DNA from 2 places in the Pseudoalteromonas sp. S8-8 genome. Region 1 is predicted to be linked to the other one. Evidence: predicted binding sites of a transcription regulator. Region 1 holds the regulator's gene; the other holds the start of a gene.
The links. Region 1 encodes MetJ, which represses methionine synthesis genes. Its sites were predicted from a motif close to TAGACGTCTAGACGTCTA; they were not measured.
Positions count from the first base shown of each region.

Region 2: the regulator MetJ is predicted to act here: its motif matches at 5,777-5,794, upstream of metK (methionine adenosyltransferase).

Region 1 is NZ_AUTR01000020.1:188,966-200,683, reverse strand. Features, by position in the region: gene L659_RS0105730 (MJ1255/VC2487 family glycosyltransferase) at 1-90, shown strand, start outside; gene L659_RS0105725 (methyl-accepting chemotaxis protein) at 200-2,080, shown strand; gene L659_RS0105720 (gamma-butyrobetaine hydroxylase-like domain-containing protein) at 2,110-2,484, opposite strand; gene hslU (HslU--HslV peptidase ATPase subunit) at 2,547-3,875, opposite strand; gene hslV (ATP-dependent protease subunit HslV) at 3,887-4,405, opposite strand; gene L659_RS0105705 (SPOR domain-containing protein) at 4,485-5,012, opposite strand; gene priA (primosomal protein N') at 5,033-7,219, opposite strand; gene rpmE (50S ribosomal protein L31) at 7,450-7,665, shown strand; gene L659_RS0105690 (malic enzyme-like NAD(P)-binding protein) at 8,354-9,595, shown strand; gene metJ (met regulon transcriptional regulator MetJ) at 9,678-9,998, opposite strand; gene metB (cystathionine gamma-synthase) at 10,288-11,535, shown strand; gene metL (bifunctional aspartate kinase/homoserine dehydrogenase II) at 11,541-11,718, shown strand, end outside.
Region 2 is NZ_AUTR01000057.1:49,377-61,094, forward strand. Features, by position in the region: gene serA (phosphoglycerate dehydrogenase) at 1-267, opposite strand, end outside; gene rpiA (ribose-5-phosphate isomerase RpiA) at 277-930, opposite strand; gene L659_RS0118285 (5-formyltetrahydrofolate cyclo-ligase) at 984-1,580, opposite strand; gene L659_RS0118290 (hypothetical protein) at 1,599-2,147, opposite strand; gene L659_RS0118295 (LTA synthase family protein) at 2,440-4,428, shown strand; gene metK (methionine adenosyltransferase) at 4,524-5,675, opposite strand; gene tkt (transketolase) at 5,980-7,971, shown strand; gene ppnP (pyrimidine/purine nucleoside phosphorylase) at 8,156-8,470, shown strand; gene hpf (ribosome hibernation-promoting factor, HPF/YfiA family) at 8,648-9,004, shown strand; gene L659_RS0118320 (NRAMP family divalent metal transporter) at 9,473-10,648, shown strand; gene L659_RS0118325 (GNAT family N-acetyltransferase) at 10,720-11,175, shown strand; partial or broken gene L659_RS01000000123080 (helix-turn-helix domain-containing protein) at 11,270-11,553, shown strand; gene L659_RS0118335 (hypothetical protein) at 11,677-11,718, shown strand, end outside.

The DNA of each region.
Region 1 (11,718 bases):
CCCGCGCCTTTAATTGATTGGTTGGTTAAACAACAATGGAATAACACACAATCGTTACATAAAGGTTTGTGGGATAGTGTCGCCTTATAGCCATCACATTTAAACTGTTTAGAATTACCAATAATAAAAAGTTAAATTAATTAGTCGCTTTTGATCTATTAGCTATAATACAAATGCATATTTAAAAAAGGCGTTAGCGATGAATTTTTTACAAAACTTAACAATTAAACGACGTTTACAACTAAACGCAGTCGTTGTTGGTTTAGCAATGGTGGTCCTTTTATGCGTGATTATTTTTGAATCACGTACAACCTTGAGCTTAAACAAGACTATTCAATTAGCAGAAGAGCTCAACGTACATGCATTAGCATTGCGTAAACATGAAAAAAACTTTTTGTTTTATAAACAAGAAGACGCGTTAACTGCATTTGAAACGGATTTTGAGCAGTTAAGTGATATAGTAAAAAAGTTACAACAGTTAATGGCTAACCAAGGTATTGCACAGGAGCAGGTCCAGCGCTTTGAGCAACTAATAAATAGCTATAATAATGATTTTGATACTGTTGTTAAGCTTCAAAAAGAGATTGGTTTAACCCCGACCGACGGGTTATATGGCAAGCTTAGAAGCTCGGTTCATGAAGTTGAGCAACTATTAAAAGAGCAGCAAAATTACCAACTGCTGTCGTCAATGCTGCAACTAAGACGCTCAGAAAAAGATTTCATGCTGAGATTTGATATTAAGTACCTAGGGCGTTTTAATGAGGGAATTAATACATTTAAGCAGCAGATAGCTGCAGCACAGCTGCCAAGCGACTATAAAGCACAAATTAATCCTTTGATTGATATATACCAAAGCGAATTTCAAACACTTGTGCAGGCGCAAACTAAGCTAGGGCTAGATCTTGAGTCAGGCGCACTTGGAGTAATGCGTGACAGTGTAGATAAAAGCGACGCCATTGTTTCTAAAATCGTTAAAGACACTAAGTTACAAGTAGAGCAAAGTGTAGAGCAGGCTCAATTTTTAGCTATTTTGGTATTTGTGATTGCAGGTGTGATTGTATTAGCGCTCGTTTATTTTACAAGCCACTCCATTATTGTACCTATTGAGCGGGTTTATCACACCATTAACGATATTCGTCGTAATAATGATTTGAGCGTGATGATAGAGCAAACTGGTAAAGACGAAATTACCACCATGACGGTCGACTTTAATAGCTTAATAGGCGATTTTAAGAACTTAATTAACGAAGTTAATGGTGCTTTAAACACGCTTAATGTAGCAACAGAGCATTTATCACAAAGTACCGCAGCAACAAGCTCTGGTATGCAAGAGCAACTACATGAAGCCGACATGGTTGCAACGGCAGCCACCGAAATGCAGGCGACGATTCAGGATATTTCACATAATACTGAAGCGGCTGCGAAAAAAGCAGAGTCAACAAATTTAAGTGCACAACAAGGGCGTAGTGAAGTAGATTCTACCGTTAAGCACATTAGGGCCCTATCTGATTCGCTGGGGAATGCATCAAATGTAGTGTCGCAACTTGAAAAAGATGGTGAAACAATTGGTTCAGTGCTTGATGTAATTCGAGGGATTGCAGATCAAACAAATTTACTTGCACTTAATGCGGCAATAGAAGCGGCCCGTGCTGGTGAGTATGGTCGTGGTTTTGCTGTTGTTGCAGATGAGGTTCGTTCATTAGCAAAGCGTACTCAAGAGTCTACAAGTGAGATTGAAGGTATTATAAGTACCTTACAGCAGCGTACTCAAGAAGTGGTGAGTATTATGCACAAATGTCGCTCTCAAGGTGATGAAAGTGCCTCGCAAGCAATTAAAGCAGGTGAGCTATTAGGCGCAATTACTGAAGATGTACAAACAATAATGGAAATGAGCTCTCAAATAGCAGTTGCTATTGATGAGCAAAGCCAAGTGGCATCAGAGGTTAATAAAAATGTAGTAAGAATTCGCGATATTGCACAAGACGCAACTGAACATGCTGCTAACAATGCGCAAACAAGTGAAGAGGTCTCTGAGCAGGCTCGCGTTCTGTTCACTGCAATTGATAAATTTAAGGTTTAATAACGCTTAATAGAACGGGCCTATAAAGTTTAAGGAACAAATTTTATAGGCACGCTATCTTTACTTTTTTCGTGTTCAGTTACCCGCGCTAAATATTCACTCCACAATGTATCTTGTTGCTGTTGTAGTTTTTCAAAGTAGCGCCAGCTAAATAGTCCGCTGTTATGGCCATCGTCAAAATCTAAACGAAGTGCGTAATGCCCAACAGGTACAATACTTTTTATTCCTACAGCTTGCTTATTAAGTACTAGCTTCATTGGGCCAGAGCCATGGCCCTGCACTTCAGCTGAAGGGGAGTGTACACGTAAAAACTCACAGCTAAATACAGCTTTACTGTCATCATCAAAGTAAACATCTAGATTTTTACTTACACTGTGGTAATGCACTTTTGTTACGTGTTTCATTTAATATATCCCATTAAAAAGCCCCCAATCTGGAGGCTTTTAGTATAACGTTTATATTCGTTTTATAGAATAAAGCGGCTTAAGTCTTCATCTTCAACAAGTGCACCTAAGTGTTTTTCAACATAAGCGGCGTCGATTACTAATGACGAGCCTGCTTTTTCAGAAGCGTCGTATGAAATTTCTTCCATCAATCTTTCCATTACAGTGTGTAGACGACGAGCACCGATGTTTTCGGTTTTCTCGTTAACTTGCCACGCTGCTTTGGCAATACGCTCAATTGCATCGTCGCTAAACTCAATCGATACCTGCTCAGTTTTAAGCAGCTCTCGTTGTTGCTCGGTAAGCGATGCATGAGGCTCTGTAAGGATGCGTTTAAAGTCATCTGCAGTAAGTGCTTCAAGTTCTACTCGAATCGGTAAGCGGCCCTGTAGCTCTGGGATCATATCTGATGGCTTTGCCATCTGAAACGCACCAGAGGCAATAAACAGCATATGGTCAGTTTTAACCATTCCGTGCTTAGTATTTACAGTGGAGCCTTCAATTAGCGGTAGTAAGTCGCGCTGAACACCTTCTCGGCTCACATCAGGGCCTGAAGAATCACCACGTTTACAAATTTTGTCTATTTCATCTATAAACACAATACCGTTTTGCTCTACTGCAAAAATAGCTTGTTCTTTTAGCTCTTCAGGGTTTACTAATTTAGCGGCTTCTTCTTCCGTTAATAGTTTGAAGGCCTCTTTAATTTTTAACTTACGTTTAGTGCGTTTATCGCCGCCCATGTTTTGAAACATGCTTTGTAACTGGTTGGTCATATCTTCCATACCAGGAGGCGCCATAATTTCTACGTTTGATTGAGCTTGCGCTAATTCAATCTCGATTTCTTTATCATCTAATTGACCTTCACGTAATTTTTTACGAAATGTTTGGCGAGTAGATGAAGTATCGTCGCGTTGGCTTTCGCCATATTGATCTTTAACCGGTGGTAAAAGTGCATCTAAAATACGCTCTTCTGCTGCTTCTTCGGCGCGATGTTTAAACTTTTTAGTTTGCTGTTCGCGAGTCATTTTAATTGAAACATCAACGAGGTCACGTATGATCGTATCTACTTCTTTACCAACATAACCAACTTCAGTAAATTTAGTCGCTTCTACTTTAATGAATGGTGCGTTAGCAAGTTTTGCTAAACGGCGGGCAATTTCTGTTTTACCTACGCCTGTTGGACCAATCATTAATATATTTTTTGGGGTTACTTCACTGCGTAAATCTTCATTTAATTGCATGCGGCGCCAGCGATTACGAAGCGCAATAGCGACTGCTTTTTTAGCTTTAGCCTGACCTATAATGTGCTGATCTAGCTCGTGAACAATTTCTCTTGGGGTCATATCAGACATAATAGTTCCTATTATAATTCTTCGATTGTTTGGAAGTTATTAGTAAATACGCAGATGTTGCCTGCAATAGTTAAGCTTTTCTCTACTATTTCACGAGCGCTTAAATCTGTATTTTCTAAAAGGGCGGTTGCAGCTGATTGCGCAAAGTTACCACCACTACCAATTGCAATTAAATCGTTTTCTGGCTGAACTACATCGCCATTACCGGTAATAATTAAAGAGGCTGTTTCGTCTGCTACAGCGAGCAGCGCTTCGAGTTTTCGAAGTGCACGGTCACTTCGCCAATCTTTAGCCATTTCTACTGCGGCTTTAGTTAGGTTACCTTGGTGCATTTCTAATTTGCTTTCAAAACGTTCGAAAAGAGTGAAGGCATCAGCAGTACCGCCGGCAAAACCAGCGATTACTTTGCCATTATAAAGACGTCGAACTTTGCGGGCGTTGCCCTTCATTACGGTGTTACCAAGTGAAACTTGGCCATCGCCGCCAATTACAACTTTGTCGCCGCGGCGAACACTTACGATAGTAGTCATGTTATTCCTCATCATCGAGCTGCAGAGGCAACTCGTAAAAAACGATTATGATGAGGTTATATGGGTGAATGGTTTATTTTCAAGTCCAGCCCCAAATTCCGCAGCCGACTATTTTTACACGTTTAAGTTTGTTTTTATCGCTTTCGGCTTGGCGTTTGGTTTTATAAGGGCCTAAACGTACTTTATACCAAGTGCCATTGCTGCCTTCAGCCTGTTTGATCTCAGAAATGAGCCCTGCAAATGCGATTTTAGCTTTTAATGATTCAGCTTGTGCATGAGTTCTGAACGAACCGCATTGCATAACATAAGGACCTTTTTGCTCAAGTTCTTTTACTTCAACTTGAATCTCGTGGTTTCTAATTTCTTTAATAAATTCCGGTGTACGTGGAATAACAACTTCTACTTTTGCGGGTGCAGTTGGGTTAGCTTGTTTTTCGACAAGCTTTGGATCGGCATTACTTTTTATAAACCATAGTGTGTAGGCAAAACCACCTACAAGTAAGATGGCTATAACGGCTAAAAGAATAGGAAATGGTTTTTTAGCGGGTGCGTTTTTTTTACTGTTTCTGCCTGCAGGCTTTTTATTAATATAATCGTGCTGTGCCATGGTGTTATTTTGGCCTTAACCTAAATCATGTCTATAGGGTCTACGTCTAAGCTCCAGCGTACTTTTTGTGCAAGTTTACTGGTACTTAAATAATCAACCATTTGCGCAAGGTACTGATGTAATATGCGACGATCTTGCGCTTGAATATGCAATTGAAAACGATACATACCTGCGACTCTTTCAAGTGGGGCAGGGATCGGACCGAGCAATTGTATACCAGATACCCCATTCACAGGAACCAAATCCGTCAAAAAATCGACGACTAGTTTAATACTATGTCCTTGTGCACGCACAATGGCCATATTTGTAATGGGCGGTAAGTCAGCATCATCGCGCTCACTAAGAGCAAAGCGGGCAAAGTCTTGGTAACCATTATTAACTAAGTCTTGCAAAAGAGGGTGTTCTGGAAAGTGTGTTTGTAATAACACTTGACCAGGCTCACCTGAACGTCCAGCACGCCCCGCTACTTGGGTGACTAATTGCGCTAAATGCTCTGTCGCTCTAAAGTCGCATGAGTATAAGCCGCTATCTACATCTAAAATTATAACAAGGCTTACATCTGCAAAGTGATGGCCTTTGGCAAGCATTTGTGTGCCCACTAAAATGCGTGCGCCGCCTAGGTTTATTTCATCAAGTGCTTTTTCAAGGCTACCTTTACGGCGAGTTGAATCGCGGTCTATACGAGTAACAGGTGTATCAGGGAATTCGGTCGATAAAAACTCTTCAATTTGCTCTGTGCCTTTACCGTTAGGAAATATTTGCGTACTTCCACAGTCAGGGCATTGGTGAGGGACAGGGTACTGGTCGCCACAGTGATGACAGATCATTTGCCCAATCGCTTTATGAAATGTAGCGCTGGTACTGCATCGTTTACACTCGCTCAACCAACCGCACTCATGGCAAATAAGGGTGGGTGAGAAACCTCGGCGATTTAAAAATACCATAACCTGTTTACCGCGATTTAAGTGCTGACGCATAGTAGCAAGACTTGCATGTGCAATACCTGCTTGGTCGGGCTGACCTTTCATATCGAGTAACTTAAACTGATTGTCAGTCGCTGTTTGCGCGCGCTCGGTTAAACTTAATAGCTGGTATTTGTTATTAATTGCTTTGTGAAGTGTTTCAAGCGCGGGTGTGGCGCTGCCTAATATAAGCGGAATTTTATGCTGAAAAGCTCTGTAAGCGGCTAAATCACGAGCATGGTAACGAAGGGTATCTTGTTGTTTAAATGATGAATCGTGTTCTTCATCAACAACAATCATACCGAGTTTTAAAAATGGCAGAAAAATACTCGAACGCGTGCCAATAACTATCGCGCAACTGCCTTTTTCGCAAAAACGCCATGTTTGTAAACGTTCGTTGTCGGTAAGTGCTGAGTGCCAAAGCATAATGGGTGTATCAGGAAAGCGGCGGCGAAAACGGTTTACGGTTTGTGGTGTTAGGCCGATTTCGGGCACGAGTACGAGGGCTTGCTCGCCACGTTTGAGTACTTCTTCTAGGCACTGTAAATACACTTCGGTTTTACCGCTGCCCGTTACGCCTTCTAATAAGAAGCTGCTAAAGCCAGTACTTTGATTTATAGCTGTGCAAGCAACCGCTTGTTCTTTATTAAGTACTGGTTTACTACCGACGGTTGGAGCAACACTTTGCCATTGGTTATCGTGCTCAATAGTTTGTGTTATGAGTTCTTTATCTATTAAGCTATCTATTGTTTTTTTACTAAAGCCCAGTGCTTTTAACTCAGTTAATGATGACTTACCTGATTGCGATAACTGCTTTAATAGGTTGAGCTGTGTTTTAGCTTTTAATGACGGTACTTTTGCACCTTTTTCTGTCAGGGCAACCATATTAATACTGGTTTTATCAGGCGATTCACCTTGGCGAAGTGCACCAGGTAGCGCTATATGAATAGTTTCGCCTAATGGATAGCAATAATAGCGGGCAGTAAAGCTAAGGAGTTCTAAATGCTGGGCACTTAAAATAGGGGCGTCGTCTATTACCTCTATAATATTTTTAATTTTATTTAAAGGGACGTCGGTACTGCTTTTAATACCCAAAACAACCGCTACTTTTTTTTGATTACCAAAAGGTACCAAAACTCGCATGCCAGGTAGTAAGGGAATTGATAAGCCACTGAGCTGTTCTTCTATTTTATAATCAAAGGTGCGTGGAAGCGGGACTTTAATAGCAACTTCAACAAAACTCATAACAACTCAACCCGTAAAATTAATGCTGTAATGTACTAAAAATAACGCTAAAAACCTACTAGCAATAGTGCTTGAGAAAGAGATTGTTCACTTTTTTGGCAAAAATATAAATAAATACTTGTGTGGGGGGAGGTTGTTGGATAAAATCCGCCACCAACAAATTTGTTTTAACGACGTATGGTGCCAAACTCCGGGTTTGGAGAGCGATGCGGCCTTAACTAGAGGTTCCTATGAAAGAAGGTATTCACCCTAAGTACGAAGTAATTTCTGCAACATGTTCATGTGGAAATAAATTCGAAACTAGCTCAACTCTTTGTAAAGACATTCACTTAGACGTATGTTCTGCGTGTCACCCGTTTTACACTGGTAAGCAAAAAGTTTTAGACACTGGCGGACGTGTTGATCGCTTCAACAAGCGCTTCGGTGCACTTGCCAGCAAGAAGTAATTATTGCTGTTTAGTTAAAAAAAGCACCTTAGGGTGCTTTTTTTGTGCCTAAAATTTGTTATTTATTATCTTAAGCCAACCTACATAAATCTTTGAGCAATTTAACGAATTAAATTGCACTATAACGTCGTTAAAATTTTTTTATTTAGAACAACTAGATACAAAAATTTTTGCCTAGTTCTAGCGTAATTTTCTTAACGTTAAATAGACCCCATATATAAGCAGATTGGTATTATTTCGTTGATTTTAACTATCCCCTCCTTTTGCATAACTATTTCCTATTCTTATTCTGAGTATGCATAATCCTTTACAGACAAATCGATAGATATTCTCTATATTTTAAATAGTACAATTTTTAACTAGGTTGATAAAAGTAGCTAACGTGGGCTTATCTGTTTTTAAAGTAGGGTAGTAGGCTGTTATTCTAAGTTTATGCTGATACTTTAAGTATACATTTTATAAGATTTTGATAGGCATAAAAGCACCTTAAAACTTACTTTTTAGGTGAATTTTTATTTATTAAATGTTGATATAATCCTGCAAAGTTACTGAAAAACCTCTTAAAATTAAAGGATATAGCATATAACAGGATAGACCTGATATTGCTTGGAATTTAAAAATAATAAGGGTATCGTACCCCAAGACTCCATCTCTCACTTTAACTTAAATTGCAGGATACCATCGCGTTATGTCTGACTTTCGTGAACAAGCACTACATTACCACTCACATCCCGTACCAGGTAAAATTAGCATTGAGCTTACAAAACCAGCTGAAACGGCTCATGATCTTGCACTTGCGTATAGCCCAGGTGTTGCCGAACCTGTACGTGAAATAGCTGCAGATCCTGCAAATGCTTATAAATATACTGGTAAAGGTAACATGGTTGCGGTTATTACTAATGGTACTGCAATTCTAGGCCTTGGTAATTTAGGTCCTTTAGCGTCTAAGCCTGTAATGGAAGGTAAAGCGCTATTGTTTAAACGTTTTGCAGGGCTTGATTCTATCGATATTGAAGTTAAGCACAAAACAACAGAAGACTTTATTAATACGGTTGCCAACATTGCCGACACATTCGGTGGTATTAACCTTGAAGATATTAAAGCACCAGAGTGTTTTGAAATAGAAAAAGCATTAATAGAGCGTTGTAGTATTCCTGTTTTTCATGATGATCAACACGGTACTGCCATTGTTACGGCTGCTGGTATGTTAAATGCGCTAGAAGTACAAGGTAAGTCAATTGAAGATGCAATTATTGTATGTTTAGGTGCAGGCGCTGCCGCTGTTGCGTGTATGGAGCTGTTAATTAAGTGTGGTGCACTGCGTGAACACATTTATATGCTTGACCGCAAAGGTGTTATTCATACCCGCCGCGATGACTTAAATGAATACAAACAGCTTTTTGCTAACAATACCGATAAGCGTACATTGCAAGATGTAATTGCAGATGCTGATGTGTTTGTGGGTGTTTCTGGCCCTAACTTATTAGCGGCTGAAGATTTAAAGCTAATGGCTGCAAAACCAGTTGTGTTTGCATGTTCAAATCCAGATCCTGAGATTGATCCTGCACTTGCGCACGGCGCACGCAACGATTTAATCATGGCAACAGGGCGCTCTGATTACCCTAACCAAGTTAATAATGTTTTATGTTTCCCGTTTATTTTCCGTGGTGCGCTTGATGTACGTGCAAGTGCTATTAACGATGAAATGAAAATTGCTGCAGTAGATGCTATTCGAAGTATTGCCAAAGAGCCAGTACCTGCAGAAGTTTTAAAAGCCGCTGGAGTAGATAAACTAGAATTTGGTGCGCAGTATATTATTCCAAAACCAATGGATCCACGTTTACTGCCGCGTATAGCAAGAGCTGTTGCACTTGCTGCTATTGAGTCAGGTGTTGCACAAATTGAGCTACCTGAAAACTATATGCAGTAAATCTATACAGTAGAGCTATGCAATAAAATTTAGACATAAAAAAACCTCAGTAATTACTGAGGTTTTTTTGTCTTTGTAATATTTATTCTTCGTTTAAAACGGGTACTTCTAGACCCATTTCTTGCATTATTTTTTTAACTTCTTCTGGCACTTTTTCGGCGTTATCTTTACGTAAGTCATCGTCATTTGGTAAAGGTTGGCCAGTAAAAGCATGCAAAAATGCCTCACATAGCAATTCACTATTTGTAGCATGGCGAAGGTTATTGATTTGACGACGTGTACGTTCGTCAGTTAATACCTTTAATACATTTAGCGGGATCGAAACGGTGATCTTTTTAACTTGCTCTGATTTTTTACCGTGTTCTGCGTATGGGTGAATATACTCACCATTCCATTTAGCCATAAGATGTATCGTTGCCTCAGATTATTAATTTCTCACACGGTATAAAAAGCGTGTAAATATGCGTGAAATTCTATCGATTTAAAAAAGATAGTCAAATAATAGATACAGATCTATCTTAATAAGCCTATTGTAGGTGTAAAGATAAGCACACTTTTGTGAGCTAAAATGTGTTATTCGCAGAGGCCTCTTCTACTTTTAGCCATCTAGAGCTTTAAAATACTTTGACTTATCAAAACGGATAACTTACTCTTTTAGACGTCTAAACATCCAAATTAATCAGGTGACGAATATGAGCGAAAAAAACAAAGCGACCATTGCTGTACGTAACGGCGTTGATGCTGATAAACATCATGGTGCGGTGGTACCGCCAATTTATTTATCGACTACTTATTCGTTTGCCGACTTTGATACTAAGCGTGAGTATGATTATGGTCGTAGCGGTAATCCTAATCGTGATATTTTAGCTGAGACGCTTGCTAAGCTTGAAGGTGGCGCTCGTGGCATAATTACAGCTACAGGCATGGCTGCCGTGCATTTAGCTACTCAGCTACTTAATAGTGACGATACGTTAGTAATTCCACATGATTGTTATGGTGGCAGCTATCGTTTATTTACATCTTTACAAAAACGCGGACTACTAAAGCTCGAAATATTAGATTTAACAAAAGAAGAAAGCCTTCAACAAATTTTAGTAATTAAACCTAAGCTTATTTGGATAGAAACCCCAAGTAACCCAGTACTTCGTTTAACAGATATTAAAGCGGTTACCGATGTTGCAAAGCAATGCGGTGCATTGGTGGCTGCAGATAACACGTTTTTGTCGCCTGCTTTACAAAACCCTATTAAGTTTGGTGTAGATATTGTGGTGCATTCAACCACTAAATACATTAACGGACACTCAGATGTAGTAGGCGGCGCTGTTATTGCCGCAACACAAGAGTTAGGCGATGAGCTTGCTTGGTGGGCTAATAACATTGGAATTACGGGTGCGCCTTTTGATAGCTATTTAACGCTTCGTGGTTTACGTACTTTAAATGTGCGCCTAAGGCAGCATCAAGAAAATGCACTGGCAATAGCTAAGTATCTTGAAAGCTCTGAATATGTAAGCCAAGTTTACTACCCAGGTCTTGAGTCACATCCTCAACATGAACTGGCTAAAGCACAGCAACTTGGTTTTGGTGGCATGGTTAGTTTTGATATTAAAGGCGATATAAATGACGCTGCGGCATTTTTAACTAGTCTTAAAACGTTTAGTTTAGCTGAGTCACTAGGTGGCGTAGAGAGCTTAATTTGTCACCCTGCAACTATGACGCACGCAGGTATGGAGGCAACAGCACGTTTAGAAGCGGGTGTGGGCGATACGCTTATTCGTATTTCGGTAGGTATTGAAGATATACACGATTTAGTCGCTGATTTTGAGCGAGTGTTTGAACTTGTAAAACCAGGGCAAAATAAAAATGTTGGCCGTGTAGGCAAAGGTGCAGGCACTTCTGGTGGGAACGTTAAATTAAGTGCAGCCCGTCCGGCGCTTTGGTGATTAATATGGTCAATTGTGTACATAAATTTGGTGGTTCAAGTTTAAGCTCAAGTGAGCGATACCAAAGCGTAGCAAAAATAATAATTACACATACTCAACCGGGTGATTGTGTGGTGGTATCGGCTGCGGGTAAGACAACCGATACGCTAGTATTACTTTGGCAAAGCTATCAAAAACAAGATA
Region 2 (11,718 bases), on a different contig from region 1:
AACTTGGTTTGTACCAATACAAAAACACCCAACAGCAACTAGCTTGTCAGCTGAGTCTAATACGGCTTGGTTAATATGAGTACGAGAACGAAGTCCTACAAAGTGAACATCTTTAATGCGCTCTTTTAATTCGTCCTCAGGTAAGGATGTTTTAACGTAGTCGATATTGCTGTAACCGTTACGTTTTAGCGTTTCAACAGCGCTTTGGTGAACACCTTCAAGCAAGAGAATTTTAATTTTGTCTTTTGCTAACGATACCTTACTCATAACCTCATCCTATTTAATTTGTGGCCCATTTTTAGTACCGATAATCACTTTATCAGCACCACGCATTGCAAATAGGCCGTTGGTAACTACGCCAACAATTGAATTTATTTGTGCTTCAAGTTGTTTAGCATTGGTAATTTTTAAGTTGAATACATCTAATATAACGTTACCGTTATCGGTAACTACGCCTTGGCGATAAACAGGGTCACCACCAAGCTTTAATAATTCTCGTGCAACGTAGCTGCGAGCCATTGGAATAACTTCTACCGGAAGCGGGAAGTCGCCTAATGTTTTTACTAATTTGGTGTCATCTACAATGCACACAAATTGTTTAGCTACAGCGGCTACTATTTTTTCGCGAGTGAGGGCTGCACCGCCACCTTTAATCATTTCGTTTTGATCGTTTATTTCGTCAGCGCCGTCAACGTATACATCTAAAGCAGCAACGTTATTAAGCTCAAATACTTCAATACCTAACGCTTGTAAGCGCGCGGTTGAGGCTTCTGAGCTTGATACAGCGCCTACAATAGTGTCCTTTACTGAGCCAAGGGCATCAATAAAGTGATTAACAGTAGAGCCTGTACCCACACCTACAATAGTGTTTTCTTTTACAAACTCGAGTGCTGCCCAAGCAGCTGCTTTTTTTAATTCATCTTGTGTCATTGCTTTGTGCTCATGTATGTCAGAAATATGCGGTTAGTAATCAAATTTAATTGTTACCAACAGTATGTTTTATCTGGGGTGATAATGGTTTTAAGTGGTACATCCCACGACTCGATTGGTAGAGCCTCAACTTTTTGGCATTCATGTGCAAGGCCAATTAGTTGTGGTTTTTGCCAATTTTGTTCGTGTAAACGTGCCAATGTCCGGTCGTAAAACCCACCTCCCATTCCTAGGCGATTACCTTGTTTATCAAATGCAACTAATGGCATAAGGAGGTAATCAAGCACTGGTAATGGGCATATTTGAGAGCAGTTCAGCTTAGGCTCCAAGATACCATAGCGATTTGCTCTCATGGGTGAGTTTTTCTCATAGCGCTGAAATAGTAAATTAGCGCCATTGAATGGGTGTATTATAGGTAGGTAAACGGTATGGTTTAAACTCCATAATTCTTTAATTAACAATGAAGTGTCTAGTTCCCCATCGTTACTCAAGTAAATGGCAATATGCTTTGAATTCGTTGTTTTTTCGCTTTTTAAATGTTGAATAAAATTCATTTTTACCGATTGCGCAGCAATTATTTGCTGATTATTTGATAAGTTTTTACGGGTGTTACGAATTTCCGCTCTTATTTTTGCGCGTTTATTGCTCATTAAATTAATTAGCCATTCTTAAAAAGAGAATAAATCGGGAAAAATTAAAAAAACAGCCAGTACGACTAGCAAAATTGTGGCAGTTGCAATCAATGAATATAAAAGTAAGTTACTGCGTTTTTTAGGAGGCGCTAAATCATCATCTAGCATTAGATCGTCACCTTGCCATTCGTCAATACTTTCGTCTGGTGCTTTTAATTGAGCTTCAGGAAGGCGTTGCTCTAACTCGTCTAGCTTTTCTTCAAGGCGAATTAAGCTGCTAGTGATGTAATCGAGTGCATCAAAAATACGTTCGTTACGTTGGTTGTTATTTGCAGCTGCGGGGGAGCTATTTTGAATTGCATTTGAAACAGCTTGCAGCTTACTTTTAATACCTAAGCTTGCTAGTAACTTAGCCTGTTTTAACGCTTTGTCTTTATCGCTTGGTGCAAACAGTGGCTTACCTTTAAAAAAAAGAGCTACTTTTTCATCTGACGTTTTTAATTTTACAGCTAAATTTGTACATGCTGTTTTTATGTCAACGTTATCGGCAAGTCCTGCAAATATAACGCGAAAGTTATCGGCCATTTAACTGTCCCTAAAGCTTTATAATGAAGCGAGTATAAACCGAACCCCTTTATAAATGTATCTCTATGTAAAATAAAATTGTTAAACGTATCGGTTTCCTAAAATATTACTTACAAAAAAGTTGGTTAATATTTCAATAGAATATTTCATTACTTGCAATTAAATGTGAACGAAATATTTTACATGTAAATTTTTCTCTTTAATTACAGGTAATTACAGCTATTTCCTTGTTGAAATAGCTTAAACAAGTAAAATTGTTTTCCTAGGGGTATAATATATTAGGTACAGGATTTTGCTAAAAACACACACACTTCCATCTAGTCGTTGGCTAGAATTTGTAAAAGAAAGCGGACGTATCGCCACACTTTGGTTTGCTGGTGTACTGCTTTTTATGGGCTTTCGGATTTTCTTTTTAATTCATTTTAGTGATCGTATTACTTCAGAACTAGATATTGATTCAATAATCGCGACATTAAAAGCGGGTCTAGCATTTGATTCTGCCGCGACGGGAGTCTGTTTTAGTATTGTTTTTATTTTAAACTGTATTTTACAGCCTCTGCGTTTAGGACAATGGGTTAGAAAAGCACGTATATATACAAGCCGAATATTTTTCATTACGGCAATAATACTATGTATAACGAGTATTACTTACATTGCTGAATATGGAAGCCAGTTTAACTTTTTTATGTTTGAAGGACTAAATGACGATCAACAAGCTATTGCATTAACTGTAATTGAGCAATATAAACCGTGGGGGAGTCTACTTAGTTTAGTTGTTTTATTAGCGATGGCATTTAAAATAAATAAACTAGTTGATAGGAAAAACTATAGTGTTATCAATCATCTTTTCACCACTAATATATTAAAGCGTACGATTTTAGTTGCATTGATTATTGTTTTATTTGTTTGTGCAATAAGAGGGTCATTTGAAACTCGTCCGGCTTCTCGAAAATGGTCAGCAGTAACAACAGATGCTTTTGTAAATAATCTTGTAATAAATCCATTTCGAAGCTTTATATATGCCATTAAAGATTATAATGATTTACAAAGTTTTGGTTTAAATGGTCATAATCCTTACTTACGAAAAAGTGCACCTGACATAGATAACCCTTTAGCGGCGCTTGAGAAAAAAACGAATACGCCAATGTTAGCGGCACCTTCACAAGTATTTTTTATTGTTATGGAAAGTTATGATGCTTGGCCGTTACAGCAAAAATATACATCGCTCAATTTAACTAATGAACTACGTAATTTAGCTAGTAAAGGTATATATTTAAATAATGTATTACCTGCAGCAAGCAGTACTATGAATTCGCTATCTAGCCTTATGTCTGGTATTGCGTTTTCGGGCGTTAACATGAGCCGTATTGGACCACAAAAACCAGCGAGTAAGTTATCAATATTTAATCAACTTGAGCAACTAGGTTATCAAAGTCGATTTTATTATGGCGGCTTGCTGTCATGGCAAAATGTAGGCGAATATGTGCTTTCACAAGGAGCTGATAAAGTATTTTCGGCTGCAGACACTGGAGGTAAAGGAAGTGCTGGTGTGTGGGGAATTGATGATGGTCAGTTATTTGATTTAGTCGATACTAAAACAGATGAAAAAAGTTTTAACTTAATCATGAGTGGGAGTTACCACGGGCCATTTAACTTAGATTTAGATAAGTATGGGTATCCTTTAAAATCAGTTGCTGACTATCCAAAAGAAATTCAAGCTTTAGATGATGACTTATTAGACCCTTACGTATTAGGGCATTTATGGTATGCCGATAAAATGCTTGGTCAATTTGTTCGTAAAATGGAGCAGCGCTATCCAGATGCATTATTTGTAATTACAGGTGATCATTATAGTCGCCGTTATTTACATCATCGCCCGGGTCTATATGAGCTAACACATGTACCGCTTGTTATTTATGGTAAAGGTGTAAATCCAAACTGGGTATCGAGTGATCAATTAGCGAGTCATATGGATATTGCGCCTACATTATTAAACTTAATAGCGCCGCAAAAGACGACATTTTATAGCATGGGCCAGTCACTATTAACTCAACCTAAAGATCGTACTGTATTTGGTTTTCAAACTGTACGTAAACCAGAACAGCTTTGGCGTGGTGATTTTTCGTCAATGTATGAGTATCAAAAAGTTAACCCAGAGGATCGGATTAACTTAGTCCCACTTGAGCCGCAACCTTTTGAACCAATCGATGTAGCAACAGAGCAAGCTTATAATAAGTATATGGCTACAGCGTGGCAGTTACTTACTAAAGGAATGGATTAATAGATTTAAAAGTAGCTTTTAAATCTGCTTTTACTCAATTAGTTTACATATAAAAAAAGCGCCAATTGGCGCTTTTTTTGTATTTACTTAGCCAATCAAAGGCCAGCAGCTGCGCGAAGTGCTTCAGCTTTATCTGTACGTTCCCAAGGGAATTCGTCACGACCAAAGTGGCCGTAAGCCGCTGTAGGAAGGTAGATAGGGCGCTCTAAATCAAGCATTTGAATTAAGCCGTAAGGGCGCAGGTCAAAATGTTCACGAATAAGTTCGATTAAACGGCTTTCTTCTAGCTTGCTTGTACCAAACGTTTCAACGCTGATAGAAGTAGGCTCTGCAACACCAATTGCGTAAGAAACTTGTAGCTCACACTTGTCAGCAAGACCAGCAGCAACAATGTTTTTAGCAACGTAACGTGCAGCGTATGCCGCAGAACGGTCAACTTTTGATGGATCTTTACCAGAGAAAGCACCACCACCGTGACGAGCCATACCACCGTATGTATCTACAATGATTTTACGACCAGTTAAACCACAGTCACCCATTGGTCCGCCAATAACAAAGCGACCTGTTGGGTTAATGAAAAACTTAGTTGCACTTGTAATAAGTTCTGCAGGAAGTACCGGCTTGATGATTGTTTCCATCACAGCTTCTACTAAATCTTTTTGCGAAATGTCTTCGCTGTGCTGAGTAGAAAGTACAACAGCATCAATACCTACTGGCTTACCGTTTTCGTATGCAAAAGTAACTTGAGATTTTGCATCTGGACGTAACCAGTTAAGCTCGCCGCTTTTGCGTACTTGCGCTTGGCGCTGTACTAAACGGTGTGAGTAAGTAATTGGGGCAGGCATTAGTACTTCTGTTTCGTTACATGCGTAACCAAACATTAAGCCTTGGTCGCCAGCGCCTTGCTCTTCTGGGCTAGTACGGTCAACACCTTGGTTAATGTCTGGAGACTGTTTACCAATAGTGTTTAAAATTGCACATGAATCGGCATCAAAGCCCATGTCTGAATTTGTGTAGCCAATGTCACGAATTGTTTTACGTGTAATTTCTTCGATATCAACCCATGCGCTAGTAGTGATTTCACCACCAACCATAACCATACCGGTTTTTACGTAAGTTTCGCATGCAACACGGGCATGAGAGTCTTGCTCTAGGATAGCATCAAGTACCGCATCAGAGATTTGATCGGCGATTTTATCCGGATGACCTTCAGAAACTGATTCAGAAGTAAATAAATGTTTTGCCATTGTAATTCTGCTCACAAATATTGCGCTTCACAAACGTCGGTATTAGCGCTAAAAAATTAAGGGGCGTATTTTATCGAAAACAAAACACCTTGCATAGTGTTTTTACGCCTAGACGTCTAAATAAAATTACTAATAACTTTTTGGTCTTAAAAAATATTCATAATGCCTCACTTTTATAGGGTTTTTAATTGCACACAGCCCCCACAATAAGTAAGAATGGTCGGTATAAACGAACCCAAGTTACTTGGGTGCATAAACAAACACATAAATACCCGCGCAAATACACATAAAGGTAGGAGAATTCATGCCATCTCGCAAAGAACTTGCAAATGCTATTCGCGTCTTGTCAATGGACGCAGTACAAAAGGCCAAATCTGGTCACCCTGGAGCCCCTATGGGCATGGCTGATATCGCAGAAGTATTATGGCGCGATTATCTAAAACATAACCCAACGAATCCAGAGTGGGCTGACCGTGACAGATTTATTCTTTCAAACGGCCACGGTTCAATGCTTATCTATTCTCTATTGCACCTAAGTGGTTACGACTTACCACTGGACGAAATTAAAAACTTCCGTCAAATGCATTCTAAAACACCAGGTCACCCTGAATATGGCTATGCACCAGGAATCGAAACTACTACGGGTCCATTAGGTCAAGGGATCACAAATGCCGTAGGTATGGCAATTGCTGAAAAAGCGCTAGCTGCACAGTTTAACCGTGAAGGTCACGATATTGTTGATCACTTTACCTATGCATTTATGGGCGATGGCTGCCTTATGGAAGGTATTTCTCATGAAGCAGGTTCACTTGCAGGCACATTAGGTCTGGGTAAACTTGTTGCATTTTGGGATGACAACGGCATTTCAATCGATGGCGAAGTAGAAGGTTGGTTTACAGATGATACACCAGCTCGCTTTAAAGCATACGGTTGGCATGTAATTAGTGGTGTTGATGGCCACGACAGCGATGCTGTAAGTGCTGCAATTGCAGAAGCAAAAAGCGTTACCGATAAACCTTCACTAATTTGTTGTAAAACAATTATTGGTTACGGCTCACCTAATAAATCAGGTAGCCATGATTGTCACGGTGCTCCACTAGGTGATGACGAAATTAAAGCATCTCGCGAATTTTTAGGTTGGACTGGCGATGCTTTCGAAATTCCTGATGATATTTACGCACAGTGGGATGGCAAAGAAAAAGGCAAGCAGCTTGAATCAAGCTGGGACGAAAAATTTGCAGCATACGCAAAAGCATACCCAGAGCTTGCAACTGAATACAAACGTCGTATTAATAACGAACTGCCTGGCGATTGGGCTGAAAAATCTCAAGCGTATATTGAGCAATTACAAGCAAACCCTGCAAACCCAGCGTCTCGTAAAGCATCGCAAAATGCATTAAACGCATTTGGTCCGTTATTACCAGAATTTATGGGTGGTTCAGCCGATTTAGCAGGCTCAAACTTAACAATTTGGGATGGCTCTAAAGGTTTAACACGCGATGATGCAAGTGGTAACTACATTTACTACGGTGTACGTGAGTTTGGTATGTCGGCAATTATGAATGGTATTGCGCTTCATAAAGGCTTTATTCCTTACGGTGCTACGTTCTTAATGTTTGTTGAATATGCAAAAAATGCTGTGCGTATGGCTGCATTAATGAAGCAACCAAGCATTTTTGTATACACGCACGATTCAATTGGTTTAGGTGAAGATGGTCCAACTCACCAACCAGTAGAGCAAATTGCAAGCATGCGTTTAACGCCTAACTTATACAACTGGCGTCCATGTGACCAAGTTGAGTCGGCAATTGCATGGCAACAAGCTATTGAGCGTAAAGACGGTCCTACATCGTTAATCTTTACTCGCCAAGGTCTTGAGCAACAAGCACGTGACGCACAGCAATTAAGCGATGTTAAAAAGGGTGGTTACATCCTTAGCTGTGACGGCAACCCTGAGATTATTTTCATTGCGACGGGCTCTGAAGTGCAACTAGCACAAGATTCAGCAAGCGAACTACGCAGCCAAGGTAAAAAGGTACGTGTTGTATCTATGCCATGTACTGATGCCTTTGAAGATCAAAGCGCAGCATACAAAGAAAGCGTATTACCGGCATCTGTTTCACGCCGCGTAGCAGTAGAAGCAGGTATTGCTGACTACTGGTACAAGTACGTAGGCCTAAACGGCGCAGTAGTAGGTATGACTACCTTTGGTGAGTCAGCACCTGCAGGCGAGCTGTTTGAGCACTTTGGTTTTACAGTGGCAAACATTGTAAGCAAAGCAAACGAGCTTTTTTAATCGCTTTGATTAAATAAAGTAAGTAATTGAAAAACCCGCACATGTTGCGGGTTTTTTTATGCCCTTACATGAAGCAACTTCACCTTGATCAATGCAGCTTTCCTTGCAAGAAAGTAAGCTATCAGGCAAGGTAGTGCGATAAAATTTATAAATAAAAATCTTAAATTAATAGCAGGAGCTAAAAATGCCAAAGTTCGATAACGTGAGTGTAGTAAAAAAAGCCAATGTATATTTTGACGGAAAAGTGTCGAGCCGTACCGTTATTTTAGGTGATGGCGAAGCGAAAACGTTAGGTTTTATGCAACCAGGTGAGTTTGTTTTTGATACAAACCAAAAAGAGTGCATGGAGCTTTTAGCTGGCCAATGGGATATTTTATTACCAGGTGCAAGTGAGTGGAAAACATTTAACGCGGGTGAATCGTTTAATGTTGATGCAAATGTAAGCTTTAAAGTAAAAGTATCTGATTTTGCTGACTACTGTTGTTCGTACACAGATTAATCAGTACAGCTAGACGTCTGAAAGCCCATGCACTATGGGCTTTGCATAAACTTTGCACAACGCATGATTTAAATCACCAAAAACCGCAAATAAACCTCAAATATCTCTCTTTTTTCCTTGTGTTAATCTAAATAGCCCCCAATACTATTTATGAGGTAACAAATAAAAGGATACCCTATGAAAATTAATCTTTCTGGTCACCATGTTGAAGTTACTGACTCTATTAGAGAGCACATCAACGAAAAATTTTCAAAAATCGAGAGCCATTTCCCATCGCTTATTGCACTCGAAATTATTTTGTCTAAAGAACATCATAAAATCCAAGCTGAAATTAGCACTAATTATGAAGGCACGCGCATATCGGTAAAAGGGGAAAACGAAGTTATGTACCCTGCCATTGCAAGTGCAGCTAAAAAACTCGATGCAGCACTAAAACATCGAAAAGGGCAGATAAAAGCAAACTTACACGAAAAGCCTGTTAGCACTACACCTGAAATCGCACACGAGATCATCCAAGAGATGGATCTTAAATAAAATTTAGTCACAAAGTATTGTAAAAAAGAGCCGCATGGCTCTTTTTTATTGCCTGTAATTTAGGTAAGTTATGCGTTCTTGCAGTTTATTAATTATAAAGGTTAGGGTCTGTTTATCTTTCGAGGTTGAATTTACAGCTGTATGTTGGGCTTTTAGGCAAGGCAGAGCCTATGTAGTGTGGTTCTTCCCCATAAATAGGCGATAACGCAGCATAAAAGCCCAACATACGCTGCCCAAAGGGTTCTGCCTAGGGACGATTAACTCTTTATTGCTCGATTTTTACTTAGCCCACTAGGTTACAAACCTCGCGCTGCGATTAAATCGCCCCTAGATTGAATAAATTTCAATCCTGAAAGGTCAACAGACCCTGGTAAAAAGAACACACAACACACATATTTTGAGAAATTAATGCACACAATAAAAGCAGTATGGAAGTCTCGACTAGGTGCGCTTGGGCCTGGAATACTCATGGCAACAGCCGCTATTGGCGGATCTCACTTAGTTGCCTCTACACAAGCTGGGGCAATATTTGGCTGGCAATTATTTTGGCTTATCCTCGTTGTTAATGTTTTAAAGTACCCGTTTTTTCGCTTTGGTATGGAATACACACTCGCCACTAAAAACAGCCTAGTGGAGGGCTATAAAAGCAAAGGTCCGTTTTACTTCTACAGTTTTATTGGCTTAAACATTGTTGCCGCTGTTGTTAATACCGCCGGCGTATTGCTGCTTACCGCAAGCTTACTGCATTACGCCTTACCCGTGGTTATTGAAGTAACCTTGCTTTGTTGGATGCTGCTGGGGGTATGTTTAGTTATATTGCTACTTGGGCACTTTAAAGCGCTAGATAACGTTGCCAAAGGCATTATGGGGCTGCTTACGCTCGCTACTTTGATTGCCCTTGCCATTGCATTTAGTAACGGCCCAATGGCACCTGCTGATTATGTGGGACCTTCACCGTATGAACTTGCCATGCTTAGCTTTATGGTGGCTTTAATGGGCTGGATGCCAGCCCCTATCGAAATATCTGCATTAAGTTCTTTATGGCTAAAAGAAAAACAAGCGCAACAAACAGTTTCTAAAAGCCAAGGCTTGTTCGATTTTAACGTAGGTTACTGGCTTACAGCTGGCTTAGCCTTGGTATTTTTTAGCTTAGGTGTATTAGTGCAGTACGGGCAAACCAGTAGTATAGAGCTCGGCGGCGTCGCGTTTGCCAAGCAGCTTATTGATATGTACGCATTAACAATAGGCGAGTGGGCAAGGCCGCTTGTATCAGCAATCGCCTTTTTATGTATGTTTGGCACTACACTCACCGTGCTAGATGGCTACGCCCGTACGCTTAACGAATCTCATAAACTACTTGGCTTTAAGCAATCAAAACACAGTCTAAATATTTGGTTAATACTACAAGCACTTGCCGGTATGGCCGTTATTTTATTTTTTAAATCAGCCCTTGGCCCCATGCTTACGTTTGCTATGACACTTTCATTTGTTACAACGCCTGTATTTGCATGGCTCAACTTTAGCCTTGTGCGATCAGAGCCTGCTATTAAGCATAGCGTGTTACTACGTAGTTTAACGTGGTTAGGTTTGGTGTACTTAGTTGGGTTTGCTGTCGCTTTTGTAGTGTGGAAACTAGCATTCTAAATACAGCCACTTACTTTAGGGTTTTAATTAAAGCCCTAAAGCATTAAATTCTAGGATTAAACGAGGTATAAATGGATATTAGAATAGGTGATCTTTCAAACCCACACGTTATAAAGTTACTACAAGTGCACCATAACGATATGTTAAAGCACTCACCCGTTGAGAGCGTACATGCACTTGATGTGAGTAAACTCACTCAGCCCGATATAACTTTTTATAGCTTATGGATTGATAATAATTTAGCGGGTGTTGGCGCTTTAAAAGCACTAAATGCGACCGAAGGCGAAATTAAATCAATGCGCACATCAAGCAGCTATTTACGCCAAGGCATAGCCGCTAAGTTACTCACGCATATTATTGAGCAAGCGACCTTGCGAGGTTATAAAAAGTTAAGCTTAGAGACCGGCACGGCAAAGGCATTTTTGCCCGCACAAAAGCTTTACACTCAATTTGGTTTTAAAGAATGCGAACCATTTGGTGATTATGAGGTAGATCCGTACAGCTTGTTTATGAGTAAAGGGCTTTAAGTTGTATGCGCTCATTATTTATAGCGAAACAAAAAGTCAGGTTCAAAAGCAGATCATAAAAAGCAATTTAAAGAGTTTTTAGGGGGACAGGACAATGAGTAAACGTGATTTATTTTCAGAATTAACTACAACCCTTAGTGATGCTAAAGCACATTCACAAGTTAAGCTTACGTTACGTTCTCATACAGTAAATGATATCAACGATCTTGCTATCTCACCTGATGAAATAGTAAATATTCGAGAAATATCCAGCTTACATCAGCAAGAACGCTCGAAAATTGGGAACAAGGACGCAGCGCACCAAATGGGCAAGCGATAACATTGTTAAAGCTTGTGCAGCGTCATCCTGAGACATTGCATCATATTGCTGAGCTATAGGGTTTAAGGAACTCATTTGAGTAACTTAGGTACTTAGACAAGCTTGGCTATTTATTTTAATAGGCAAAAAGAGACGTGATCCGTTATTTGCAGAATATGGGTTATCTAAAAAGGAATTTATCTTTGAAAAAATTGTTAGTTGAGCCTGAAAGCGATAAGTGGCAA